2 regions of the Arthrobacter sp. W4I7 genome follow, and region 1 is predicted to be linked to the other one. Evidence: riboswitches for the same ligand, from Rfam matches in the RefSeq annotation. Region 1 holds a riboswitch; the other holds the start of a gene.

What was found. A riboswitch is a leader RNA that binds a small molecule or an ion and turns the genes downstream of it on or off. The one in region 1 is predicted to bind glycine.
Region 2: it holds a riboswitch for glycine, as region 1 does, so the genes downstream of both, gcvP (aminomethyl-transferring glycine dehydrogenase) here and gcvP (aminomethyl-transferring glycine dehydrogenase) in region 1, are expected to answer to the same signal.

Annotation. Positions count from the first base shown of each region.
Region 1 is NZ_JAUSXU010000001.1:3,658,846-3,663,548, reverse strand. It holds gene QF047_RS16495 (Dps family protein) at 1-274, shown strand, start outside; gene QF047_RS16490 (MFS transporter) at 375-1,955, opposite strand; gene QF047_RS16485 (TetR/AcrR family transcriptional regulator) at 2,023-2,562, shown strand; glycine riboswitch at 2,654-2,752, shown strand; gene gcvP (aminomethyl-transferring glycine dehydrogenase) at 2,931-4,703, shown strand, end outside.
Region 2 is NZ_JAUSXU010000001.1:415,363-420,065, forward strand. It holds partial or broken gene QF047_RS01875 (Na+/H+ antiporter) at 1-942, opposite strand, end outside; glycine riboswitch at 1,164-1,261, shown strand; gene gcvP (aminomethyl-transferring glycine dehydrogenase) at 1,423-4,275, shown strand; gene gcvT (glycine cleavage system aminomethyltransferase GcvT) at 4,285-4,703, shown strand, end outside.

The sequences.
Region 1 (4,703 bases):
GGACGGGCGCAGTTCCACCGTGGCTGAATCCACCAGCCTCGCGCCTTTTCCCGAGGGCCTCATCAGTACCAAGGACGCCATCGAGCGCATTGTTGCCGCCCTTGAGGCTGCGGTAGGCACCATGCGCAAGGTCCATGACGAGGTGGACGAGGAGGATCCCACGACGGCGGACCTCCTGCACGAGTTCATTGCCAAACTCGAGCAGTTCGCATGGATGGTCAATGCCGAGACCATGAAGGCCACCGCGAGCGTCACCGCCCCGGACGCGAAGTAGCCCGTTCCGGCGCACGTAGCTATCCAGCGCCCGGCTCCGGACTTCCTGTCCGGACCCGGGCGCTGCGTTTTGCCGGGAAGTATTCAGGCTGCGTGCTGCCTTATCCGGCCTTGGGCACTTGCCGCAGGACGACGGCGGCAAGTACTGCCGCCGTCGCCATCAGCACCAGCCCGATCGCCGCAGTGACGTGCACACCCGAGTCGAAGGCTGAGCCGGCGGCCTGCCGGACGGCATCCGCCAGGGGAGCAGGCAGTCCCGCTGCCAGGTCCATGGCTCCGGCCAGAGTCTCGCCGGCATGGGCGGTGCCCGGGCCGCCGGCAGCTTCCGCGACGCCGGCCGGCAGATGCAGGTTGTGCTGGTAGGAGGCCGTGAGGATCGAGCCCAGCACCGCGGTGCCCAGCAGGGCGCCCACCTCGTACCCCGTCTCAGAGATAGCCGATGACGCACCGGATTTTTCCGCCGGCACGCTGCCCAGGATGAGGTCATTGGAGATGGTCTCCGCCGTCCCCACGCCCAGCGCCAGGACCAGCAGCGCTGCGAGCAGGAGCGCCGGCCCGTTGGAATGGCTCCCGAAAGTCACCAGGCTGTACCCGCCGGCGCTCATGCCGAGTCCGGCTGCCACCACAAAGCCGGGACGGACCTTGCGGACCAGGGGCACCACCGCCAGGCCTGCCGCCACGGTAGCCAGCAGCGCCGGAATCATGGCCATTCCTGCGGCCGAAGGGGACATGCCTTCGAGGAGTTGCAGGTGCTGGGCCAGGAAGAGGATAAAGCCGTTGAAGGAGAACAGGGCAAGGACGTTCGCCGTGATGGCCATGCTGAACACCCGGTTTTGGAACAGGGACATGTCCAGCAAGGGGCTGTCCAGCCGCTGTTGCCGGCGGACGAACGCGGCGCCCATGGCCAGTCCGAAGGCTATGCTTCCGAGCGCCAGGGGTGCCGGTCCCTTGGTGGCGTATTCCTTGATGCCGTAGACCACCGGCACCATGGTCAGCAGCGAGAGCAGGATACTCGGCGCGTCCACCCTGCCCGGCGAGGGGTCCCGGGATTCCGGAATGAACGCCGGGCCGAAAGCCAGCAGCGGCAACATGATGGGTACCGCCACCAGGAGCACCGCTCCCCACCAAAATTGTTCCACGAGCCACCCGCCGAAGATCGGCCCGAGGGCCGCGCCGCCGGAAAACCCGGCCGCCCAGATGGCGATTGCCAGCCGGCGGCGGTTGGGGTCCGGGAAGATGTTGCGGATCAGGGACAGTGTGGAGGGCATCAGCATCGCGCCGAAGAAACCCAGGGCGGCCCGGCCCGCTATCAGCCAGCCGGCAGTGGGGGCGAATGCCGTTGCGGCTGACACTGCCGCGAAGCCGATGCTGCCGATGATCAGGAGCCGGCGCCGTCCGATCCGGTCGCCCAGGCTCCCCATGGCAACGAGCAGTCCCGCCAGCACCAGCGGGTAGGCGTCCACGATCCACAGAAGTTCCACGCCGGAGGTGCGTAGGGCCCGGGCAATCGCCGGCAGGGCAAACGTCAGGGCTGTGTTGTCGACGGCGACGAGCAGGACCGGGAGCATCAGCAGTCCCAGGGCAAGCCAGTCGCGCCAGGTGCCCCGGGTCAAATCAGGGTGGCGGGCTTCCGGGGCCTTGAGTGTGGTTCGGTCCTGCTGCGGGGTGGAGAAATCGGTCATCCAACTAACTGTACCGTCCAGACGGTATAGTTAAGAAACGGAATCCGGACAATGCATGATTGGAACCATGGCCAGAAAACCCGTTGCGCGAGATGCAGTCCTCGATGCCTTTGAAGAACTCCTGATCGACGTGGGGGAGCGCGCCGCCACCCTGGACGCAGTGGCGAAACGGGCAGGTGTCTCCAAAGGCGGGCTGCTGTACCACTTCCCCAACAAGGAGGCGCTGATCGCGGCGACCCTTGAGCGGCTGGACCGCCTGGCGGGGGAGGATCTGGGCGTCATGGAATCCGCGCCCGAAGGCGCGGCGGCCTATTTCATCCGGTCATCGCTCTGGTCCGACACCCCCATGGACAGGTCCTTCGTGGCCGCCACGCGCCTCGCTGAAGTGGCCCACGAGGAGGCGCGCCGCCGCTTCGCCGCCATCCAGCAGCAATGGCTGGAGCTCATCGGCAGGGATGTGGGCCCGGCAATGGCAAAGGCCGTGCTGTACATGGGGGACGGGCTGTACTTCAACGCCATGTGGGAGAGCGGGCCGTCCGGAAAGGCCGGCAACCGGCAGGCCGAGGTGGACGAACTCCTGGCCGCCGTCGAGCGGCTCAGGGGCTAGCTGCCATTTGCTCCACGGCTGGCGGCATAGGAGAATTGGTCAATGTACGGGCCGCCTCCGGGCTCCCGTGACAACCCAAATGAATAGCCTTTGATCTGCGGCGGGAGAGTTCTGCCAGAAGGTACAAGCAGGCGCCGTAGGAGCAATACCTCCCCAGGAATCTCACAGGCCCATGTACCGCCGCGGCGAGGCACCTCTGGAAAGCAGCACGCTGTCCGCCCCGGTATCCGGTCCCGGATACTTGGACTGCCGTGCTCACCGACGGTGCAAGCGGGGCCGGCGAAAGCAGGCACCGCGGAAACTCTCAGGTCCAGTTACAGAGCGGGGAGGACCCGAATCGATGTGGCGTACCCTTCGCCGCCTTAGTTATGGAGTTCCTCGTGACTGTTTCTCCGGCCTCCGCCTCCCCGGCCCCCGCCACAACCGCTCCGGCCGCCACTGCGCCGGCTGCCACCTTTGTTGATCGGCACATTGGCGCCCGCCGCCAGGCCGACGTCGACACCATGCTCAAGGCCGTGGGCTACGACACCGTGGACGCACTGGTTGACACCGCGGTGCCCAAGGACATCCGCCAGGATTCGGAACTGGAACTGGCTGGCGCCCTGAGCGAGGTGGAGGCGCTCGCCGAACTTCGCAGGTTGGCGGCGAAGAACAAGACCGCGGTGCAGATGATTGGCCAGGGCTATTACGACACGGTGACGCCGCCGGTGATCCGCCGCAACATCCTTGAGGGTCCGGCCTGGTACACCGCCTACACGCCCTACCAGCCCGAGATCTCCCAGGGCCGCCTCGAGGCGCTGCTGAACTTCCAGACCATGGTCCAGGACCTCGTTGGCCTGCCCATCGCCAACGCCTCCCTGCTGGACGAAGCCACGGCAGTGGCCGAGGCCGTGCTGATGATGCGCCGGGCGAACAAGAACAAAGAGGCGCACGACGGCAAGACGGTGCTGGATGCCGACTGCCTGCCGCAGACCATTGCCATCGTCAAGGGCCGCGCCGAGGCGCTGGGCTTCGAAGTTGAGGTGGCGGACCTCTCCAAGGGCCTTCCCGACGGCGTCATCAACGGCGTGGTCCTGCAGCAGCCCGGCGCCTCCGGCCGGGTCTTTGACCACAGCGCCGTGATCGCCGACGCCAAGGAACGCGGCGCCCTTGTCACCGTCGCCGCGGACCTCCTCGCGCTGACCCTCATCACTCCTCCGGGCGAGCAGGGCGCGGACATCGCCGTCGGATCGGCGCAGCGCTTCGGCGTCCCGCTGTTCTACGGCGGCCCGCACGCAGCCTACATGGCCGTGCAGAAAGGCCTGGAACGCTCCATGCCCGGCCGCCTGGTGGGTGTCTCCAAGGACTCCGCGGGCGTCCCGGCCTACCGCCTGGCCCTCCAGACCCGCGAGCAGCACATCCGCCGCGAGAAGGCCACTTCCAACATCTGCACGGCCCAGGCGCTCCTGGCCATCGTGGCCTCAATGTACGCCGTGTACCACGGCCCCGAGGGCCTGAAGGCTATCGCCCGGTCCGCCCACGCCCACGCTGCGACGCTCGCCGCCTCCCTGAAGGCCGCCGGCTTCGACGTCCTGCACACCAGCTTCTTCGACACCGTCACGGTCTCCGTTCCGGGCAAGGCCGCAGGCATCGTCGCAGCCGCTGAGGCCCGGGGCATCAACCTGCGCAGCATCGACGCGGACACGGTGGGCTTCTCCACCGATGAAACCACGACGCCGGCCATTGTCGGCGCCGTCCTTGAAGCCTTTGGTGCCCGGCTGGCCGAGGTTACGGACGTTTTTGGCCTGGACGCCGCCGTCGAGCGTTCCTCCGACTTCCTGCAGCACCCGGTGTTCAACACCCACCGGTCCGAAACGCAGCTGCTGCGCTACATCCGGAAGCTCAGCGACCGGGACCTGGCGCTGGACCGTACCATGATCCCGCTGGGTTCCTGCACCATGAAGCTGAACGCCACGGCCGAAATGGAAGCCATCTCCTGGCCCGAGTTCGCGTCCATCCACCCGTTCGCCCCGGATTCCCAGACCGAAGGCTGGCGCGAGCTGATTGCGGACCTGGAAGCCCAGCTGACCGAGATCACCGGGTACGACCAGGTGTCCATCCAGCCCAACGCCGGCTCACAGGGCGAACTCGCCGGCCTGCTG
Region 2 (4,703 bases), 3.2 Mb from region 1:
ACCAGCACCGCCAGCAGAATCACAGCGCAACCCGCCCAGATCCTTGCGGCACCAAGGGAATCGTCCTGGACGCCCTCGACGATCGTCCGCACCTGCAGCCCGATCAGCAGGAAAACCGAGTTCTCGAGCAGGAACTGCACGGTGTTCCAGTTGCTGCGCTGGCTCAGCCGGGCGGCACCGTTGGGCATCGAAGGCGCTTTGGTGCCCATCACGAGCCCTGTAACGACGACGGCGAGGACGCCCGAAGCGTGGATCGCTTCCGCCGGGAGGTATGCCACCAAGGGGGCCACCAGGGACGTGGAGGTGTTGATCGCGACGTTCCGGATGCGCTTGCGAAGCATAGTCAGGACGTAGGCAGCGGCGATGCCCACCACCAGCCCGCCGCCCACGGCGAGCAGGAAGTCCCCGGCGATCTCCGCCGCGGACACGGACCCCGCGATGGCGGCGATGGCGGCCCGGAGGCAAATCAATGCCGTGGCGTCATTGACCAGTGATTCGCCCTCCAGGATGGTGACAATCCTGCGCGGCATCCCCACCTTCCGGGCGATGGAGGTAGCAGCCACGGCATCCGGCGTGTGCCAGGACCGCACCCAAGGCGAATGCGGCGGCCAGCGGAATCTCCGGGAACAGCCACCAGACCACCAGGCCCACCGTGATGGTCCCGAAGATGACGTAACCAACCGAGAGCAGTCCAATGGCCCGGCGGTTGGAGCGGAAATCGAACAGGGAAGTCCGCAGCGCCGCGGCATACAGCAGCGGCGGCAACAGTCCCACCAGGACCACTTCCGGGTTCAGTTCAATGTCCGGAACGAACGGGAGGAAGGAGCCGATCACGCCCGCCAGCACCAGCAGCAGCGGAACCGAAATGTTCAGTTTCCGGCCCAGCGCGCTGCCCGCGCAGACCACCGCGACGAGAACCAGAAGTCCCAGGGCGATTTCCATTCGGCCATTGTCTCAGGCCCGAGGAGCGCAGGCACAGGAGGGGGCGGAGCCTCGCGGCACTTTGGTGAGACGGCGACGGCGGCACGGCGCGCCGTCGTCCGTCCGCGAATGAAGCATCCCGGGTGCGGGCAGGATTTCAGACCTATCGGACGGTAATTTTGCATCCAGCCACCCAACCCTGTAGGGTGTGAGCCGTGTCACCCACCAGTGGCACATGCTTATGATCTGCGGCGGGAGAGTCCTGCCGGTACGTTTTGCAGGCGCCGTAGGAGCAAATCCTCCCCAGGAATCTCTCAGGCCCACGTACCGCCGCGGCAAGGCAACTCTGGAAAGCAGTCCGGGCAACCGGGCTCACCGACGGTGCAAGTGGCGTCCTGCGAAACAGCAGGGCAACGCAAAACTCTCAGGTCCAATACAGAGCGGGGAGGAACCCGAATCAACGTGGTGCTTAGGCGCCACCTGAATTATGGAGTTCCTCTTATGACGGTTCAATCGTCCCCCACCACCTTCGCAGACCGCCATATCGGCGCGCGCCGCCAGTCGGACATCGACACCATGCTCAAGGCCGTCGGCTACGACACACTTGACGGCCTGGTCGACAGCGCGGTCCCCGACTCCATCCGCCAGGACAAGCCGCTCGCCCTCGAGAACGCCCTGAGCGAAGTCCAGGTCCTCGCCGAGCTCCGCAAGCTGGCGGGCAAGAACAAGATGGCCGTGCAGATGATCGGCCAGGGCTACTACGACACCGTGACCCCGCCGGTGATCCGCCGCAACATCCTCGAAGCCCCCGCCTGGTACACCGCCTACACCCCTTACCAGCCGGAAATCTCCCAAGGCCGGCTCGAGGCGCTGCTGAACTTCCAGACCATGGTCCAGGACCTCACCGCGCTCCCCGTGGCCAACGCGTCCCTCCTGGACGAAGCCACCGCCGTCGCCGAAGCCGTGCTGCTGATGCGCCGCGCCAACAAGAACAAGACGGCGAAAGACGGCAAGACTGTCCTCGATGCCGACCTCCTCCCGCAGACCATCGCCATCGTGCTGGGCCGCGCCGAAGCCCTGGGCTTCGAGGTGGAAATCGCCGACCTCACCAACGGACTGCCCGACGGCGACATCAACGGTGTGGTCCTCCAGCAGCCGGGCGTCTCCGGCCGGGTCTGGGACCAGTCGGCCGTCATCGCCGAGGCCAAGGACCGTGGCGCCCTGGTCACCGTCGCCGCCGACCTCCTGGCGCTCACCCTGATCACGCCGCCGGGCGAGCAGGGCGCGGACATCGCCGTCGGCTCCACCCAGCGTTTTGGCGTGCCGTTGTTCTTTGGGGGACCGCACGCCGCCTACATGGCCGTCCGCGACGGCATGGAACGGACCCTTCCCGGCCGCATCGTGGGCGTTTCCAAGGACAACGCCGGCGTCCCCGCCTACCGCCTTGCCCTCCAGACCCGCGAGCAGCACATCCGCCGAGAGAAGGCCACGTCCAACATCTGCACCGCGCAGGCACTGCTGGCCATCGTGTCGTCCTTCTACGCCGTTTACCACGGCCCTGACGGGCTGAAGGCGATCGCCGAAACCGTCCACAACAACGCCCGCGCCCTCGCCGCTACGCTGAAGATCGCCGGCCGCGAACTGGTGTCCGACACCTTCTTCGACACCATCACTGTCCGCGTACCCGGCAAGGCCGCCAAGGTGATCACCGCCGCCGAAGCCCGCGGCATCAACCTGCGCCTCATCGATGCGGACACAGTTGGCGTGTCAGTCGATGAAACCACGACGCCGGAGGTCCTCTCCGCAGTGGTCGTCGCCTTTGGCGCCGGTCCCGTTGTGGAGGCCGCCGGGTTCGAGCTGCCCGAGACGGTGCTGCGCACCTCCACTTACCTGCAGCACCCGGTGTTCAACACGCACCGCTCCGAAACGCAGCTCCTGCGCTACATCCGCCGCCTCTCGGACCGGGACCTGGCGCTGGACCGCACCATGATCCCGCTCGGCTCCTGCACCATGAAGCTCAACGCCACCGCCGAGATGGAAGCCATCTCCTGGCCGGAATTCGCGTCCATCCACCCGTTCGCCCCGGATTCCCAGACTGCCGGCTGGCGTGAACTCATTTCCGGACTCGAAGCCGACCTTGCCGAAATCACCGGCTACGACCAGGTGTCCATCCAGCCCAACGCCGGATCGCAGGGCGAGCTCGCGGGACTCCTGGCGATCCGCGGCTACCACCACTCCCGGGGCGACCAGCAGCGCAACGTCTGCCTGATCCCGGCTTCGGCGCACGGCACCAACGCTGCTTCGGCTGTCCTCGCGGGCATGAAGGTTGTTGTGGTGGCTACCGCTGCCGACGGCACGATTGACCACGCTGACCTGCAGGCCAAGATCGAGGCCCACAAGGACGTCCTCTCGGCCATCATGATCACGTACCCCTCCACCCACGGTGTGTACGATTCCGACGTCCGCGAGGTGTGCGGCGCCATCCACGCAGCCGGCGGCCAGGTGTACGTTGACGGCGCGAACCTGAACGCCCTCGTTGGCCTCGCCCAGCCGGGCAAGTTTGGCGGCGACGTGTCCCACCTGAACCTGCACAAGACGTTTTGCATCCCGCACGGTGGCGGGGGACCCGGCGTCGGCCCGGTTGCTGCGAAGGCACACCTGGCGCCGTTCATGCCGGGCGACGCCAACAAGGCCGCGCACGAAGCGGGGCATGGCGTTGCCATTTCGGCTTCGCGCTTCGGCTCCGCCGGTGTGCTCCCGATTTCCTGGGCCTACGTAAAGCTCATGGGCGGCCAGGGCCTGACGGAGGCCACCAAGTCCGCGCTGCTGGCCGCGAACTACGTTGCCGCCCGCCTCGACGAGCACTTCCCGGTCCTCTACACCGGTGAGAGCGGGCTCGTGGCGCACGAGTGCATCCTGGACCTGCGCGACCTCACGGCCAAGACCGGTGTCACCGCCGAGGACGTGGCCAAGCGCCTGATCGACTTCGGCTTCCACGCCCCCACGCTGTCCTTCCCAGTGGCGGGCACCCTCATGGTGGAGCCCACCGAGTCCGAGGACCTCGCGGAGATCGACCGCTTCATCGAAGCCATGATCACCATCCGCCGGGAAATCGACCAGGTGGCCGCCGGCGACTTCGCCGTGGAGAACTCCCCGCTGCGGAATGCACCCCACACGGCAGCCGCCGTGGTTTCCTCCGACTGGAACCGCGACTACCCGCGTGAGCAGGCGGCCTTCCCCGTGTCCTCGCTGCGGCAGGACAAGTACTTCCCGCCCGTGGGCCGCATCGACGGCGCAGCGGGGGACCGCAACCTGGTCTGCTCCTGCCCGCCGCTTTCTGAGTTCGAAAACTAAGGACCTCCGATGACTGAGAATTACACCGCGCTCTATGAGCAGCACAAGATTGCCGGTGCTTCCTTCACCGACTTCGGTGGCTGGCAGATGCCGCTGAAGTACAGCTCCGAACTGGCCGAACATCACGCCGTCCGCAACGCTGCCGGCCTGTTCGACCTCTCCCACATGGGCGAAGTCTGGGTCACTGGCCCCGACGCCGGAGCTTTCCTGGACTATGCCCTTACCGGCAAGCTGTCCGCCGTGGCCGTGGGCAAGGCCAAATACTCGCTGATCTGCCAGGAAGACGGCGGCATCATCGACGACCTCATCTCCTACCGCCGGGGCGAACAGAAGTACCTCGTGGTGCCTAACGCCGGCAACGCTGCGGTGGTTGCCGCCGCATTGGCCGAACGGGCCGCCAACTTCGACGTCCGCGTGGAAGACGTGTC